3 regions of the Vibrio sp. C8 genome follow, and region 1 is predicted to be linked to each of the others. Evidence: predicted binding sites of a transcription regulator. Region 1 holds the regulator's gene; each other region holds the start of a gene.
What was found. Region 1 encodes MetJ, which represses methionine synthesis genes. Its sites were predicted from a motif close to TTAGACNTNTANANGTCTAA; they were not measured.

Region 1 (6,277 bases):
TTCAAAGCGTCAATATGGCCTGCGTGTGTGTATCCCATCTTTCTTCTCCTTGTAGCTCGCACTACAAACGCTGATATTCGGTTAAATTGACGTTTAGACGTCTATATGGCTACAGAATGTATTGAATACGTTTTAATGTCAACTTAACTATTATGAATTTTTCTCATGTTGATCGTGAAGCTATTTCAACTAAGTTAAACGCCAAAAGGTGATTTTTCATATCAAAAGTCGACAACTTCGAGTGATATTCTGCATTGAGAGGATTTGCTAGCTATAAAACGATAAAACTCGCCAGTTACGGCGAGTTTTATAAAGTTATAAGAAGCTGGAAAGTAGGTTGAGGTCAGACTGGATTGCACCTGCGGTCACCTCTCGACCAGCCCCCGGTCCTCGAATGACCAGTGGATTGTCTTTGTACCAACGGCTTTCGATAGCGAAGATGTTGTCACACGGTAATAAGTTCGCCAGTGGGTGATCTTTTTCCAGAGCTTCAACGCCGACGCTTGCTTTCCCGTTTTTTTCTAGACGAGCAACATAGCGAAGCACTTTGTCCTGTTTTTGCGCTTTAGCCAGACGTTCAGCCAATCGTTCATTGAGTAACTGACTGTTGTCGAGGAAGTCATCCAACGAGATATCGCGCAGTTCTTCTGGAACCAAAGACTCAACACGAATGCTTTGAGGTTCTACTTCTAGACCGGACTCACGGGCGAGGATAACTAGCTTACGCATGACGTCTGAGCCGTCTAAGTCGCTACGAGGGTCTGGTTCAGTCAGTCCTTGCTGCCAAGCAAGATCAACCAGTTCACTAAACGGAATTGAGCCATCATACTGTTGAAACAGCCAAGACAGAGTGCCAGAGAAAATACCTGACAGAGCTGTAATGTCATCACCACTCTCACGTAAATCACGAACAGTGTGGTTGATAGGTAAACCAGCGCCTACCGTTGCGTTGTACAGCCAATGACGGCTAATTTTGGCAAAGGCATCTTTCACTTGGTTGTAGTATTCAGTCGATGCGGAACCCGCTACTTTATTGGCAGAGATAAGATGCATACCTTGTTCTGCGATGTCCAGGTACTGATTAGCTAGTACTTTACTTGCAGTCACATCCAGCACAATAGCATCGTCATAGCCTTGCAGTTTACCAACTTTGTATAGCCAGCTATTTTCCTCATTCGGGAGTGCCTCATCGTGGTAACGATTCAGTACTGTCTCTGGGTCTATGCCTTGTGGGTCAAACCAATAAGTTTGACTGTCTACAACAGCGACCAGTTCGAAGTTCATTCCGCGACGCTTTTCAAGCTCTTCTTTTTGTTCTGCAAAAAGCTTTAGCCAGCTAGAACCGATGTTGCCTTTACCACATAGAACAAGTGCTACTCGCTTCTGAGCTTGGAAAATCTGATTATGTACACCCACCACCAGTTTCTCTACAGGCGCTTGGCGAAGTACCGCAACTAAGCTCAGTTCTGACTCGGCTTCACAGATAAATTCAACGGGGGCATTCTTCAACTGTTGATAGAAACCGTAACTGTGGTTTGGATTTTTGGTGACGCCAGCCCCGACAGCTCCGACTAAGGTGTAGCCTTCTCTCAGTTTTATGTCTGCAGCAGTCGCAATGTCTTGCAGGTATGACAAAGCACCCGACGCGATCTCTGCAGTGTAAGCCAAGCGCAGCTTGTGCTGGTCTGCTTGAGCTTCAAAAGCGAGAGGTTCAAGTTGCTCACGTTTTAGTTTCTCAAGTGTCTCATCGTAAATGCGGGCGAAATCATGTCCGTGACCAAACTCCAGTTCAATCAGTAGCACTTCATCCAAAGAGGTGATGATTTTGGCACCTCTGCCAGAAGCCAATACACGTTCAATCTTAGTTGAACCAGATTCTGGTTTGTGGCTGCAGCGCAGTTGAAGTTCCATTGCACTTTGAGCCACAGGTTGTAGTGTGCGGCTATGCAGCACTGGAGCGGCAAGGCGAGCCAGTTCATTCGCTTCATCTAAACGCAGCAGAGGTAGCAGACAAGCATTAGCGACGATGCGAGGGTCTGCGCTATAAACACCAGCAACGTCACTCCAAATTGTGACACGAGAAACATCGGCTAAAGCACCAATAACGGTTGCTGAGTAGTCAGAGCCATTACGTCCAAGCAGTACAGTATCGCCATTGTCATTCTGTGCCATAAAACCGGTAATCACGATACGGTGATGTGCATGCTGCGCCAGTACTTTCTTAAGAAGAGGATAAGAGTGTGAGCGATCCACTTCTGGTTGCGTACCTGTTTCTGCGCGAAGAAATTCACGTGCATCTTGAGAAACCGCAGGTAAGCTGTTTTGGTTGAGTAACGCTGCTAACAGACGAGCAGACCATACTTCACCGTGGCCGAGAACAGCAGCTTGCTCCGCTTTCGTCAATGGAGCGGTCAATTCACCCAAGCGAATGAATTCACCATTCACTTGCGTCAATAAGTTATCTGCGACTTCACCTTGTAGTAAGTCTTCAACCAGTTTGCATTGGAACTGACGTAGTGACTGCAAAGTTTCATGGGCAACACGGCCGTCTTTGTTCAATGCTTCTAAAAATGCAATCAAGCGGTTGGTTGTTTTGCCTGCTGCTGAGACAACCACTAAATCTTCAGGCTGTGAGTACTCTTTAAGAATGTTCGCTACACGTAAATAACATTCAGGATCTGCTAAGCTACTACCACCAAATTTATGTAGTTGGCGTAAAACCGTCATTAAAATTTCTCCTTAGCTTTGGTAAAGGCCTGATCCAAGTCTGCGATGAGATCGGACGTATCTTCTAAGCCAACCGATAAACGTAATAACAGATGAGAAATACCTGCTTCAGCAAGAGCAGTCTCGCCCATAGCACGATGAGTCATACTCGCTGGGTGACAAATTAAACTTTCCACACCACCAAGAGATTCAGCGAGTGAGAAGAGTTTTAATTCGCCCACAAAGAATTTTAGTTGATCGTAGCTACCCGCAAATTCAAAACTGAGCATTGAACCAAAACCAAGCTGCTGCTTCTTAGCAATTTCATGCCCTGGGTGCTCTGGTAGGCTAGGGTGATATATGGTTTTGATCAATGATTGAGATTTCAAATAGTCCAAAATTTGCAGAGAACTTTCCTCATGCACACGCATGCGTGCACCTAGGGTGCGAATACCACGTAGCGTCATATAGCTGTCAAATGGCGTGCCCGTTGCGCCAATACAATTCCCCCACCAAGCGAGTTCTTCAGCATGAACTTTGGTTTTGGTGATCACCACGCCACCAATCACATCTGAGTGACCATTGATAAATTTAGTTGTTGAGTGAATGACAAAATCAGCACCCAGTGTTAGAGGTTGTTGGTATATAGGGGTTAAGAAAGTATTGTCGACCGCCACTAAAGCACCAACCGCTTTTGTTTGCTGGCAGATTTTTTCGATATCAACCACTCGCACTAGTGGATTAGAAGGTGTTTCTAACAACACCAGTTTTGGTTTCTTAGCCAGAGCTTTAGCAAGTGCTTGTTGATCCGATTGATCGACAAACTGAACTTTGAAATCGCCTTTATTGGAACGGGTGTTGAATAAACGGTAAGTTCCGCCGTAGCAATCATGAGGAGCAATAATTAAGTCGTTTGGGCCAAGAAACGTAGACGCAAGCAGGTTTAAAGCTGAAGTGCCGCAGTTGGTTACTACTGCTCCTTCACCACCCTCTAATTCGTAGAGTGCTTTTTCCAGTAGACCTCTGTTAGGGTTACCAGAGCGGGTATAGTCGTATTGTGGAACTTCACCAAACGCAGGAAAGCCGTAGTTAGTCGATAAATAAATGGGTGGGACGACGGCATGGAATTGAGTATCTGATTCAATTCCGGTACGAACTGCGATTGTTGCTGGTTTGCGTTTGGTCATGAGTGTTTCCTTTCCTGAGACTCTTAAATAGACATCCAAATTCACAGTAAGAATACATGTGTTCGTCTATATTGGGGGAATTGCATCATACTTTACTTATCTAAACTTGAGACGTCAACACTTCTAGACGTCTATATGTCTTTGCTTATGGCGGTAAATCCCGCTAAAATCTAGCCTTTGGAATTATTACTCGAATTCGAACAATGAAGGTGCGCAATGGCAGACTGGAACGGTGAATATATAAGCCCCTATGCAGAGCATGGGAAAAAAAGTGAGCAGGTGAAAAAAATCACCGTATCAATCCCTCTTAAGGTATTGAAAATTCTCACAGATGAGCGTACTCGCCGCCAGATCAATAACCTGCGTCATGCGACCAACAGTGAGCTTTTATGTGAGGCGTTTTTGCATGCGTATACTGGTCAGCCGCTGCCAACAGATGAAGACCTACGTAAAGACCGTCCGGATGATATTCCAGCTGAAGTGAAAGCGTTAATGACGGAAATGGGCATCGAATTCGAGGCTTACGACGACTAATTGTTGCCGATAATCTGTTTTGACGCCCAATTGTGCAGATAAATATAAAAAAGCCCTGAAACGATTCAGGGCTTTTTTGATGCTATGCGTTAGCAAGTTGCATTCGCGAATAATTGAACCATTAGGCTTAATATTAATTCGCCATGTAGTTTTCTGGCATCTCAATACGTGCAACACCAGAATCAATAGCCGCCTGAGCGACTGCTTTGGCAACGCGTGGCAGCAAACGAGGATCCATCGGTTTCGGGATGATGTATTCTTTGCCGAAGGCGAGTGAGTCTACGCCCGCAGCCTTCAATACTTCTGCTGGTACTGGCTCTTTCGCTAACTCACGAATTGCCGCAACCGCCGCCAACTTCATTTCATCGTTAATCACTTTCGCGCGCACGTCTAATGCACCACGGAAAATAAATGGGAAACAAAGCACGTTGTTGACTTGGTTTGGATAGTCGCTGCGGCCTGTACCCATGATTAAATCATCACGCACAGCATGAGCTAGCGCTGGTTTGATTTCTGGATCTGGGTTTGAACAAGCAAACACTACAGGCTTGTCTGCCATTAGTTTCAATTCGTCGGCTGTTAGCAGGTTAGGACCTGAAACGCCTAAGAACAGATCAGCGCCTTTAATCACATCTTCAAGCGTGCGTTTGTCTGTATTGTTCGCAAATAACTGTTTGTATTCATTGATGTCATCGCGACGAGTGTGGATCACACCTTTGCGGTCAAGCATGTAGATTTTCTCACGCATTGCACCGCATTTAATCAGTAGCTCCATACACGCGACAGCAGCAGCGCCAGCACCTAAACATACGATAGTACATTCACTGAGCTCTTTGCCTTGCAGTTCAATTGCGTTAAGCATGCCTGCAGCGGTCACAATCGCAGTACCGTGTTGATCATCGTGGAAAACAGGCACATCGCAACGTTCAATCAGACGACGTTCAATTTCAAAACAATCGGGTGCCTTAATATCTTCTAGGTTGATGCCGCCAAAGGTATCGGCGATGTTGGCTACAGTGTCAACAAACTCATCGATAGTGCGGTGTTTTACTTGGATGTCGATAGAATCTAGGTTTGCAAAACGCTTAAACAGTAAAGCTTTACCTTCCATAACCGGCTTTGAAGCCATAGGTCCAAGGTTACCTAAACCAAGAATGGCGGTACCGTTAGAAATAACCGCAACAGTATTGCCTTTAGCCGTATATTTATAAACATTATCAACGTTCTGTGCGATTTCGCGAACAGGTTCTGCAACACCAGGGCTGTATGCCAGTGCTAAGTCTTTTGCGGAATCTGCGGGTTTTGTGATGGCGATGGCAATTTTGCCAGGAGTCGGTAGAGCGTGGTAGTCGAGAGCTTGTTGACGAAAAGCTTCTTCCTCGTTGAGTTCATGGCGATCATTATTGGACATTGGGGTGGAGCCTTATTGTTTTTGTTAAGGCCACTCATTCTAGAGTATGTCAATGGATCTTCATAGTTGTGATAAGTGAGAAATATAGCTCCTAAGACCAGATTATTGAGTTCGACATGTGTCTGGTTTGAGAAAGCAAAAACTAAAAAGGACGCCGTAGCGTCCTTTTCGAATCTTCGCGTAAAGTAAAATTACTTCTTGCTTGATAGAGTGCCGAAACGCTTGTTGAAGCGATCGATACGACCACCAGTATCAACGTTACGTTGCTTACCAGTGTAGAATGGGTGGCACTTGTCACATACGTCTAGGTGAAGAGAATCTTTAGCTAGAGTAGAGTTGAAAACGAAAGAGTTGCCACAAGAGCAAGTTGCGTTAATTTCTTTGTATTCTGGGTGGATACCAGTTTTCATGGGATAACCTCAAATTAGGCCGTGTCGCT
Region 2 (6,277 bases), on a different contig from region 1:
CTTGCTCCTTAGCAAACAGATGCAAGTAATATTGGTTCGACTTTTCATCATATTCCCATGCACTGCCACCAAACTTTGACTGCCAGTTATTCGGTGCTTTGCCATCGACGGGTGACTTCCAAATGTAGTAGTCACGATAAGGGCTAGCTTTATCTGCCAATGCAGACTGAAACCACATGTGCTGTGTCGAAGTATGATTAACAACGATATCCATAATGATGCGAATGCCTTTCTGATGAGCCAGCTCAAGCAGGTTATCGAAGTCACTCATGGTGCCAAAATCAGAATTGATCGAGTAGTAATCCGCAATGTCGTAACCGTTATCAATCATTGGTGACTGATACACTGGCGTTAACCATATGGCATCAATGCCCAGAGTTTGCAGATAGTCCAGTTTAGAAATAATACCCTGGATATCTCCGGTTCCTTTTGCGCCGCTGTCACAGAAGCTCTTAGGATAAATTTGATAGATCGATGCGGTTTTCCACCAGTCGGATTCGCGATTAGCAACGGTCATTCTTTTCTCACTTACCAAAAATAAAAAACAGAAAAAAGAGTGGCAATAAGCCACTCATAAAAACGTTATGCTGAAACGGTTGATAAAGCGCCTTTGCCTTGCGCACGCTTGTACATCACTAAAGTCAGTGCCGCTGGAACCACAATCGCAACTAACATTGCAACAAGGTAGATACTCCAATACTGAGGTTGGATAGATAAAATACCCGGCAGACCACCAACGCCGATACCATTCGCCATCACACCGGCACTCCCACATACCGCTGCAGCCAAAGCACTACCAATCATTGCGGATAGCATTGGGAATTTGTATTTGAGGTTGATACCGTACATAGCAGGTTCAGTCACACCCAAGTAAGCAGAAATTGCCGCTGGTACAGAAATATCACGCTCGCCATGTTTCTTACTGATCAGAATGATGCCTACAACAGCTGAAGCCTGAGCAATGTTAGAAAGCGCAATTAAAGGCCAAATTGGTGTGCCACCCAACTCTTGCATCAACTGTAAATCGACAGCGTTGGTGGTGTGGTGAATACCAGTGATAACCAGTGGTGCGTACAAGAAACCAAATATCATCGAGCCCAGTACCGCGAAATCACCCGTCATTGCAGCTTTTGCAGCAAAGGCAACGCCATTACCTAATACTCGGCCGAACGGTCCAATTAACGTATGCGCTAAGATAACTGCCAGAATTAATGAAACAAACGGTACAACAACCAGATAAAGATACGCTGGTACCACACGTTTTAGGGTGTTTTCAATAAAGGCAAGCATCACACCAGCCAAGATCGCTGGGATAACCTGTGCCTGATAACCCACTTTTTCAATAACGAATAGGCCAAAATCCCAGACTTCTGGTACTTGCTTACCAATCAAATAAGCATTCATCAGTTGAGGCGAAACCAGAGTCACACCCAAAGTGATACCAAGAATAGGCGTTCCGCCTAGTTTCTTCACTGTAGACCAACACACACCAACCGGTAGGAAGAAGAAAATAGCTTCACCAATCAACCATAAGAATGAGTGTACACTTGCCCAGAACTGACTGATTTCCGTTAAGGTCTGACCGTCGAACATCTTGATGTCGCCAATCACGTTGCGGAAACCTAAAATCAAACCACCGGTAATAATCGCAGGAAGCAACGGTACAAAAATTTCTGCAAGATGGGAGATACCGCGCTCCAAAAGATTCATGTTTTGGCGTGCTGCAAGTTTCGCATCTTCTTTTGAAGCGCCAGATTGTCCAGTGATATCCAAAAGCACTTTAAACACTTGGTCAACTTCAGTGCCGATCACGACTTGGAATTGTCCTGCGTTAGTAAAGCAACCTTTCACTAAACTCAGCGATTCCAAACCTTTCTTATCCGCCTTTTCTGGTTCATTTAATACAAACCGCAAACGTGTTAGGCAGTGGCTAACACTGGCGATGTTTTCAACACCACCAACCAATTCAACAAGACGCTCTACATCTTGTCTCGCTATCTTACTCATACCTTTGTCCACCCTGTTACTTATAGCTTTTATATTAGTCCAATCGACAATGGGAACATTCCCATTAAGTTTTCAGTATAGTGACACATACAAATTAGACTTAAAATGGGAACAGTCCCATAAATTGAGAACGATCACATTAGGCGGTGTTTATTTCAACAAAAAATATGCAAGCTTTTACGTAAAAATCTCGGAACGATCAAAGTAAGAAATGGCAGAAAAGAGAAGTGAACAAAACGAAAACTATTCAAGACGAAAAGCATTCAAGGCGAGAAACGACTTTCTCACCTTGTTGGTTAATGTCGCAGATGCTCAGATGGCAGGAACTTGAGTAAGGTGTACCAGATGTTGTACATCACCGCTCAGATGCGAGATTAACAGGTTCGCGGCCTGTGCTCCGGCTTGCCTATAACCGGGATCAACAGTGTAGACTTTAGGGAACAAGAAGGTTAGCAACTCATTACCACCAACACCTGTCACCACAACATCTTCACGCTGACATTCCTGCAAACGCTTAATCACGCCTAACGCTAGGGTGTCACTGGCACAGACGATGGCTTGAGTATTTTCAAAAAGCACCTGTTCAACCAATTGATAAGCACTTTCGTGTTTCAACTTACCCGTTTGATAACAAGGCGTGATTTGTTGCTCCTGGCACCAATCTATATACGCTTGCAAACGCATTTCGCCAGTTGTGGCATCTTGAGGATCGACGCCGATAAAGCTGACTTGATCTAGCCCTTGCTGCTTAACGTAATCCAACGCCTGATTGATGATACCGATATTATCGTAGTTAATTGAAGAAACTTGCTCTGAATGAGTGGCTATCACCACCGATTTAAGCTGCCAAGGTACCAAAGCTTGCGCATCTAAATCCGTAAAGCCAAAAATGATCACTCCGTCCACATTGCGCTTTAACAATACGTCCAAATGTTCATTGGTTTTCTGTCGGTCAAACTGACTTTCCATGATCACAACGTCATAACCATGAGCGTAAAAGATCTCAAGCATGCTGCTGACAGAACGATTTTCAGAAGGCGAATCAAGGCGAGAAATAATCACACCGATAACTTTCTGGCTGCCGCCGCGCATCGACTGCGCCGATTTAGAAGGAACATACCCTGATTCAGCAATGACGCGCTCAACCTTTTCTCGAGTTTCAGGCTTCACTTTTGGATCATTGGTAAGTACCCGAGAAACGGTAGATTTACCGACTCCGGAAATTTTTGCGATATCAAGGATAGTGAGTTTTTTGCTCATGAAATACGGTCTGCAAGGTGATAAAAGCGGTGGAAATCCACCGCACTACTTCTGCTCAAGGCCATATATAAGCAAAATTTCACTCAATCCGGCAAGTTTTATAAATAATACCTTTGACTTCTAACCTAGCATCCTCACCTTTCGTGAACAAGGTAACAGGATTCACCACCGCAGACGTGTGGTCATCCAAGATGTATTTTGCTCCAGAGCCAGAAGGAATACGGACCAAGCGATACAGACTTTCCGAGGTTCTTAAAACTGCATTTTCTGCTGATACATAAGCAACATCAAATTGCTTCTCATCATCACAGACGTAATGTTGAAAATCACTGTCCCTAACTTTAAGCCCATCAACTTCGGTTGAGTTTGAACACGCTGTTAATGCAGTCAAGGGTAGCGCCATCAAGCAGAATGCGAATACGATATCGTTTCTATTCATGATGATTCTCTCTTCAAATAATAAAAAGGCCGCCTAAGCGACCTCTTAATACCAACCCCAGCAATGTATCAACTACCGATTACTAGTAATAGTATTAATTACGCTCTTTTAAATAGTTAGGCACTTCGCGCAAACTGTCCAGTACAACAGTGGCTAAACTCTCACCTTTTTCTGTCACAGGCTTGCCTGTACGTACTAAGATCTTTGTTCCGACTCCGGCAGCTTCTGCAGCCATCATGTCTTCCGCTTTGTCACCCACCATCACAGAGTTCGTCATATCGATCTTCAGGAAGTCTCGTGCTGAGATAAACATACCCGGCTTCGGCTTACGACAATCACAATCTTCTTTATACTTGCCTACACCATGCTCAGGATGATGTGGACAGTAGTAGATACCATCAAGCTCAACGCCGTTATCAACGAAATTCCAGTCCATCCACTGTGTTAATGACAGAAAACGATCTTCACTGAACATTCCACGAGCAATCCCCGACTGGTTGGTTACCAATACAAGTAGATAGCCCATTTCTTGCAGTTTTTTCGCGGCGTCAAACACACCGTCGATAAACTCAAAATCATGTTCATCACTTACATAGCCATGATCGACATTGATTACGCCGTCACGGTCTAAAAACACAGCTGGTTTCGCCAAAACATTCATCTCTTAAAAGTCAAACTATACGAATTATTGCACGCTTTATTTCTTTCATCACTATCTAATTACTTAACAGTATCACTCAAACAACCATTTAGACGTCTAGACGTAAAAATATCTATTGACTTGAACTTAGTTAAGCCATAGCATCCTCTACCAAGTTAGAACGAGTTAAATATTTTATTCTGTTGTTGCTACTTTTTTAGTAATACTAAGGTAACTCGTTACAAAACAACCAAGATTTATCCCTGCGCAGGTTTTTCAATGATTGAGATTAGTCACGTCAACAAGGTGTTTTATCAAGGCACGAAAGAAATCAATGCTTTAAAAGACATCAACCTTAACATCCAACAAGGCACGATCTTTGGTGTTATTGGCTCATCAGGTGCTGGTAAAAGTACGCTGATTCGTTGTGTGAACATGTTAGAACGCCCAACTAACGGTAGCGTTATTGTTGATGGTGTTGACCTTACTAAGCTGAGCTCGAAACAATTGAGCGAAGCACGCCGTAACATCGGTATGATTTTCCAGCATTTTAATCTACTTTCTTCACGTACAGTGTTTGAAAACGTAGCTCTGCCATTAGAGCTTGCAGGTAAAAGTGTTAGTCATATTGAGAAGAAAGTTTCTGAACTTCTTCAATTGGTTGGTTTATCAGAGAAACGTGACACTTACCCATCAAATCTAAGTGGTGGTCAAAAGCAACGTGTTGCGATAGCTCGCGCTCTGGCATCTGATCCAAAAGTATTGCTGTGTGACGAAGCAACCAGTGCTCTCGACCCTGCGACTACGCAGTCGATTCTTGAGCTTTTGAAAGAGATTAACCGTAAGTTAAACATCACTATCTTGTTGATTACGCACGAGATGGATGTAGTAAAAAGTATATGTCATGAAGTGGCTATCATCGGTGACGGTGAATTAGTAGAGAAAGGTTCTGTAGGCGATATTTTTGCCCATCCAAAAACAGAACTTGCTCATCAGTTCATTCGTTCAACACTGGATTTATCGATTCCTGATGATTACCAAGTACGTTTGCAGCCAACACGAGTGCAAGGCAGTTACCCATTGGTTCGTTTGGAATTTACCGGCGCAACTGTTGATGCACCGCTGATGTCGCAAATTTCGCGCAAATTCAACATTGATGTCAGCATCCTGAGTTCAGATCTTGATTACGCTGGCGGTGTGAAGTTCGGCATGATGGTAGCGGAAATTTTCGGTGATGAAGAAAATGATAATGCTGCAATTCAATTCCTTCGTGACAATAAAGTAAAAGTAGAGGTGCTTGGTTATGTCCTTTAATACCATTGCTAACTGGTTATCACTAAACGGTGACCTGCTTTTAACAGCAACTTGGCAGACGTTGTATATGGTAGCTGTTGCTGGCGTTATTGGCTTCGCGCTGGGTATTCCACTAGGCGTTATTCTGCACACGACTAAAAAAGGTGGTTTGCTAGAAAACACCAAATTAAACGGCATCCTTGGCGCAATCGTCAACATTGGCCGTTCAGTACCATTTCTTGTATTGATGGTGGCAATTATCCCAGTAACTAAATTGCTTGTGGGTACGTTCATTGGCACAACAGCAGCAATCGTACCTTTAACTATCGGCGCAATTCCGTTTGTTGCTCGCTTAATTGAAGGGGCACTGTTGGAAGTTCCAACTGGTCTTGTTGAAGCTGCACAATCTATGGGCGCAACACCAATGCAAATTATTCGCAAAGTACTGTTACCAGAAGCAATGCCGACCATTCTTAACTCTGTCACGATCACGCTGGTTACTCTTGTGAGCTACTCAGCGATGGCTGGAACAGTGGGTGGCGGTGGTCTAGGTGATGTGGCTATTCGTTACGGCTTCCACCGTTACGATGTGGTGATAATGGCAGTAACCGTTGTCATGCTTATTGTTCTAGTACAAA
Region 3 (6,277 bases), on a different contig from region 1:
ATGACGGCGACAACCTGAGTTTCTCGATTCTGCCAGAGTACGATTCGATCTACTTCGCCTATTTTGCGCCGTACAGTTATGAGCGTCATTTGGACTTGTTGCATCAAGCTCAAATGCACCCACAAACCAAACTTCAAACGCTAGGTCAAACACTGGATAGCCGTGACATCAGTCTGTTAACGATTGGTGAGCCAAGTGCTGAGAAGAAAAATATCTGGATTACTGCACGTCAGCATCCGGGTGAAACCATGGCTGAATGGTTTGTGGAAGGTTTGCTGCAGCGCTTACTCGATAACACTGACACAGTAGCGAATGCTCTGCTTGAAAAAGCGGTGTTCTACATTGTGCCAAACATGAACCCAGATGGCAGCGTTCGTGGTCACCTGAGAACTAACGCGATTGGTATCAACCTTAACCGTGAATGGCAATCACCGTCATTAGAGAAAAGCCCTGAGGTTTACTACGTTCGTCAGCGAATGATAGAAACGGGTGTTGATCTGTTCCTCGATATTCACGGTGATGAAGCAATCCCTTATAACTTTGTGGCTGGTGCAGAAGGTGTTCCAAGTTACAACGAGAAAATGGCTAACCTTGAAGCTCTGTTTAAGCAAGCATTAACCTTTATTACACCAGAGTTTCAGGATGAATTTGGTTACGATAAAGATGAACCGGGTAAAGCAAATCTGACCGTTGGTTCGAACTGGGTTGCCGAAGAATTTAAGTGTCTGTCTTACACCTTAGAGATGCCGTTCAAAGATCATAACTGCCATCCTGATGAGCTTTATGGCTGGTCTCCTGAGCGCAGTGTGGCCTTTGGTCAAGATGTACTGGCCGCTATTCCTGCGGTAATTGACCACTTGTAAGGTACAAACCGTAATCGATAAAAGGCACGTCAGTACTCTGACGTGCCTTTGTTGTATTTGGTGGAAATGCAGACGTAGGATTAAGCTAATTAATTTATTTTACAAGATACTCGATTTTTTCCTCGGCGCTTTGCGTCGTATAGTGCGAGGTCAGCGCGATGGTATATGTCTTCCATCCCGGCATCACTTTCAGTGAAATAACTTAAGCCGATACTAATGGAGACTCGCGTATCGGAAAGCTCTTCGTGTAAGAGTGTGTTGGATACCGCATCTACCAACCTCTCTGCAAACGCGACGGGAGAAATCTCGTCAGTATGCTTGAGAATAATACCAAACTCATCGCCGCCAAGCCGTCCAATAGCGTCAGTTTTACGCACTTTGAGTTTGCATATCTCCGCGACTTTGCGGATCGCTTCATCACCTAGGCTGTGCCCGTAGGAGTCATTAATCCGTTTGAAATTATCAATATCAACCACAAGGAAGCAGTAGTTTTCATGGTAACGCTTGAAGGCATAAAATGCGTCGTTAAGCGTTTCAAACAGCTTTCTTCGATTGAGTGTTTTGGATAAATCATCCACTTCAGATTGATAGAGCAATTGCTGCTCAATATGGTATCGAGCGGTAATATTGCGAGCTACCCACACTACAGCTCTTTCACCATAGCGTAATGATTTTAGAGGGCTGACGCGTCCTTCAAAACGCAGTTCCCCAATCGGGCCACTTGCTTCATCGACCGTATCTACATCATCTGCTGATAATGAATATTCAAAAACTTTGACGCAATCGCAATCAAGCGTTTCTTTAATTCGATCTTTAAACCAAGCTGCCTTTTCTGCTGGAAGAACATTGTCGAGGGTTAGCCCCTTTAAAGATGAGCCGTCATGGTAAAGTTCGGAGTTTTCACCACCAAATATCGCCGCATAGCGACCAGATTCAGTGAGAACAAAAACCAAATCAGGCAGAGCTGAAATTACCGCAGCGTATTCTTCGCATTCATAACACTGTCTATCCGTATGTTCTACTTTCACGTAGTTCCAACCCTTTCCAATAGGCCTAATCATAAGCTGAACCACTCACATTCATAACAAAATTGGCTCAACTGTTGATATTTTAGCTCATGTTTTTAAAGTCTAAGGGTGATCCATACGTGATTTACACATACTGGCGAATCTTACTAGAATTTGTTTCGCCTGTTCTGTTTCAGCGACCTGTTCGAGCTTGCTTGTGTAGCTATCGGCAATCGCTTCTTTTAAGCCCTCTAACGAGTCTCGCATGATGTCGCTGGTAAATTCTGGATGGAATTGAACGCCCCAAGTGCAGCTTCCGGCACGGAAGGCATGATGGTCATCAAGTTCACTTTTTGCGAGGCAAACCGCATTTGGTGGTAGTTGTTGAACCGATTGGAAATGCACTGTTTGAGCTGCAAAGCTTGCTGGGAGTGACTCAAACAATGGATCATTACTTGCGCTCGGTAAACGCTCCAACTCTACCGTTCCAATTTCCAGACCTTTCGGGTTATAACCCACAGCACCACCAAGAGCCTGGGCTATTAGTTGGTGACCAAAGCAAATACCAAGAAGAGGAATTCTCTTTTCAGTGAGGGCAACGATGTCGTTTGATAATTTCAGCATCCAATCGGTCTTGTCCGTCACCATAGAAAGTGAACCCATGATGATGACACCTGCCAAAGAATCATATGCAGGTAAAGCGTTGCGAGTTCCATCTAGGAAGGTCACAGGGACATTGACCTCACTGATGGATCTTTTTGCCCAGAGCTCAAAATCGCCGTATTTCTTGAGTTGTTGTTCAGGAGCCTGACCAACATTAATTATCAGTAACGTTTTCATAAATTCCTTTTTCTGACTTCCTGCTACTTTGGCTAATTTAGTGAAAACGAAATGTGAGTTCAATCGCTATTTGTTGCGCTTTAAGAAAAGGACCGCGGGAACTATCTTATAGCAAATTTTTAGTTGCATATTACTTCGTCATCGATAATATAGCTGTTTAGACGGCTATACGTCTCTATGTTTGGGTAAGGAATAAATAAAATGAACGGATATAAAAAACTCTCTCAGTTGGGCTTAGTGGCATCGTTGGTTTTCGGCTTAACCGCTTGTGGTCAGAAAGAGAGTGATGAAATCTCTGTTGGTGCAACAGTTGGCCCTCATGCACAGGTAGTAGAAGCTGTTGCAAAAGAGGCAGCTAAACAGGGTTTAAAAGTGAAAGTAGTCGAGTTCTCTGACTACATTACGCCAAACGCGGCGTTGGAAGATGGCAGTATTGATTTGAACAGCTATCAGCATCTTCCTTTCCTAAACAATTACAACAATAGCCAAGGTTCACACCTTGTATCTATTGGCGAATCTATCTTAATGCGGATGGGTATTTACTCTAATAAATACAAATCGTTAGAAGAGTTGCCAGAGAATGCGCGTATTGCCATTCCAAATGATCCGACCAACGGTGGTCGTGGCTTACTGCTGTTTGCTGAGGCTGGTTTGATTACCTTGAAAGCGGATGCAGGCTTTAAAGCGACGCTAAACGATATCGTTGAAAATCCGAAAGACTTCGAGTTCTTGGAAGTGGATGCGGCGCAACTTCCACGTACTTTGGATGACGTTGATGCTGCGGCTATCACGATGAACTACGTAATGTCTGCGGGTTTGGATCCTAAGAAACAGGGTATCTACCTAGAATCGAAACAAGCTCCTCTTGCGGTCATGGTGATTGCAAGTCGTGAGAAAGACAAAGATAACGAAGCGTACAAGAAATTCGTAGAGATCTACCAATCACAGGCGATTCGTGACTACATGCAACAAACCTTTAATGGCACGATTGAGCCAGCGTTCTAATTGCTCTGATTCCCGTAGTAGCATCTGTTACTGCGGGAACTCAAATCTCCGCTTTGATTGTTCCTCCCTCTCTATATAATTTCTTCTCCCTTGCAAGAATTTATTGTTATAACTAAAAATTCACAAAAGACTTTATCTGCAATAATTAGCCCCTATATCTTAAGGAGTCGTAAATCGAATATCGAATACGTAAACCAAGAGAAGGATCAACCATGGCAAGTGAATATATCCCACCAAAAGTCTGGACAATGGACAGCGAGAATGGTGGTCAATGGGCGAGCATCAACCGACCGGATTCAGGTGCTCGTTTTGAAAGAGAACTTCCAGTGGGCTCTCACCCAATCCAGCTTTACTCAATGGGTACGCCAAATGGTCAGAAAGTGACTATCATGCTTGAAGAGCTGCTTACTCTGGGCGTGACAGAAGCAGAATATGATGCGTTTTTGATTCGCATTGGAGACAGTGACCAGTTCAGTTCTGGCTTTGTTGCAGTAAACCCGAACTCGAAAATTCCAGCAATGGTTGACCGTTCAGGTGGTGAACCTGTAAACGTATTCGAATCTGGTAATATTTTGTTTTATCTGGCAGAGAAGTTTGGTCATTTCCTTCCTAAAGAAGGAGCTGCACGTGCTGAAGTAATGAACTGGTTATTCTGGCTTCAAGGTTCTGCACCTTATCTTGGTGGTGGCTTTGGCCACTTCTACGCTTACGCGCCAGAGAAATTTGAATATCCAATTAACCGTTTTGCAATGGAAACAAAGCGTCAGCTTGACGTTCTTGATAAGCAACTGGCTAAGCATACTTTTATTGCTGGTGAAGAAATCAGTATTGCAGATATCGCTATCTGGCCTTGGTACGGTAACCTTGTACTAGGCAAAGCATACAATGCTGGTGAGTTCTTGGATGTTGAGTCTTACAAGCACGTTCAGCGTTGGGCGAAAATGATGTTAGAACGTCCTGCGGTTCAACGTGGTCGAATTGTAAACCGTACTTTTGGTGAAGAGTGGGAGCAAGTCGAAGAGCGCCACAGCGCCGCAGACATTGACGCGGTATTGAGTAAGCAACCTAAATAATTATTTCAGTGTTGATAAACAAAAGGGAGAGTCTTTGGAGACTCTCCCTTTTTTGCATGATTACTGTGTGTATAAATCACGTTAGATTCGGTTATCACCAGTGCTATAAGCGATGATCTGACTTATTTCGCTCAGGCTACGTCCGGACTCTTCACGCCATTGGCAGAATGCTTGATTGGCTGCGGCCATGGCTCGTTTGGTTGTCTTCGCGCTATCAATAACGCCAGTGTTACGAAGGTATGCTTCAACATCGGTAGAGAAGATAAAAGTATCCGCCCCCATAGTACGTAGCGTGTATGGCCCCGTGTTACCACCTAGGCGGTCACCGTGTTTTTTAATGTGTTCCCAAAGGCCGGTAATGTTGTCTAACGGCCAGTTTGCCACCATTTCACTGAAAGAACCGTGTTCGGCTCTGGCTTCATAAATCATACGGGCATTGCGCGGAATCGACATGACTTTGATTAAATGGCGGATGATGCGTGGGTCTTGCGCTTTTTCTTCCCACACTTCGTCAGACAGCATTAGCAGAGGCTCAATTTTGAAGCCGAAGAAAAGCTCTTCGAAGTTTGGCCATTTCTTTCTCACTACATCCCAAGAGATACCCGATTGAAACACTTTCATGCTGAACGCAGATAACCAACGGTCTTCAGGTATCGCAGCAAGCTCAGTTTTACTTAATGGCGTGCTAAGCAGTTTTTCTAATTGGTCTTCGCCACCTTTACGATCGACGGCTCGTTGATAAATAGATGAAAATTTTTCGACTGTCATGTTTGAAGGCTCGTGTTTAGTTTTAGAAATAAATACTAGCAAAGTGATAAACGATCGGCACGTGAAAGAGGGATAGGGCGTGTTGCGAGTCATTTTAAAAATTTTGAAATCAGACCATAGTTTTGACTATCGATTGGAATACTATCTATGGTAAGCTGGCGCTAAATTGGTATAACAAGTGGTTTAAGAGATTAATATGGAACCGAATATTAAGCTTTATCAAAAAATCGCCAATCACTTTAAAACTGAAATCTTTAATGGCGTTTACAAAGTTGGGGATATGCTTCCTGCTGAACGAGTGATCGCTGAGCAGATGGAAGTGAGTCGAACCGTGATTCGCGAAGCAATGATAATGCTTGAAGTTGAAGGCTATGTTGAGGTGCGCAAAGGCTCGGGTATTCGAGTGATTAACACGCAGGTTGACAACGTAGTACCGGACATCGCGCAGGCGGTGGGCGATTTCGGTTTCATGCTCACTTGTGGTCCGTTTGAACTGCTACAGGCTCGCCAGTTATTTGAAAGCAATATTGCCGAATTTGCCGCGACTCAAGCGACCAAGCAAGATTTGGTTGCTTTGATGAAGATTCAAGAACAAGCGAAGCAAGACGATTACTCACGTGATTCCTACTGGGATATTGAATTCCATATTCAGATGGCTCGTTGTACACAAAACTCGGTAGTGGTACATATTGCGGAGATGTTGTCTAAGCATCGTGAAAAC

Region 2: a site for MetJ is predicted at 4,456-4,475, ahead of metN (methionine ABC transporter ATP-binding protein MetN). Genes of this name have one in related genera too.
Region 3: a site for MetJ is predicted at 2,868-2,887, ahead of ACRQQK_RS12165 (MetQ/NlpA family ABC transporter substrate-binding protein). Genes of this name have one in related genera too.

Annotation. Positions count from the first base shown of each region.
Region 1 covers NZ_JBPAOE010000033.1:173,626-179,902, reverse strand. The annotation lists gene metF (methylenetetrahydrofolate reductase) at 1-38, opposite strand, end outside; gene ACRQQK_RS15105 (bifunctional aspartate kinase/homoserine dehydrogenase II) at 316-2,727, opposite strand; gene ACRQQK_RS15100 (O-succinylhomoserine (thiol)-lyase) at 2,727-3,893, opposite strand; gene metJ (met regulon transcriptional regulator MetJ) at 4,110-4,427, shown strand; gene ACRQQK_RS15090 (malic enzyme-like NAD(P)-binding protein) at 4,561-5,838, opposite strand; gene rpmE (50S ribosomal protein L31) at 6,030-6,248, opposite strand.
Region 2 covers NZ_JBPAOE010000053.1:173,051-179,327, reverse strand. The annotation lists gene treC (alpha,alpha-phosphotrehalase) at 1-517, opposite strand, end outside; gene treB (PTS trehalose transporter subunit IIBC) at 583-2,007, opposite strand; gene treR (trehalose operon repressor TreR) at 2,320-3,267, opposite strand; gene ACRQQK_RS21095 (MliC family protein) at 3,347-3,706, opposite strand; gene gmhB (D-glycero-beta-D-manno-heptose 1,7-bisphosphate 7-phosphatase) at 3,801-4,358, opposite strand; gene metN (methionine ABC transporter ATP-binding protein MetN) at 4,626-5,660, shown strand; gene ACRQQK_RS21080 (methionine ABC transporter permease) at 5,650-6,277, shown strand, end outside.
Region 3 covers NZ_JBPAOE010000022.1:170,036-176,312, reverse strand. The annotation lists gene ACRQQK_RS12180 (M14 family metallopeptidase) at 1-863, shown strand, start outside; gene ACRQQK_RS12175 (diguanylate cyclase) at 953-1,924, opposite strand; gene ACRQQK_RS12170 (glutamine amidotransferase) at 1,994-2,710, opposite strand; gene ACRQQK_RS12165 (MetQ/NlpA family ABC transporter substrate-binding protein) at 2,912-3,715, shown strand; gene yghU (glutathione-dependent disulfide-bond oxidoreductase) at 3,928-4,788, shown strand; gene ACRQQK_RS12155 (DNA-3-methyladenine glycosylase I) at 4,870-5,556, opposite strand; gene ACRQQK_RS12150 (GntR family transcriptional regulator) at 5,753-6,277, shown strand, end outside.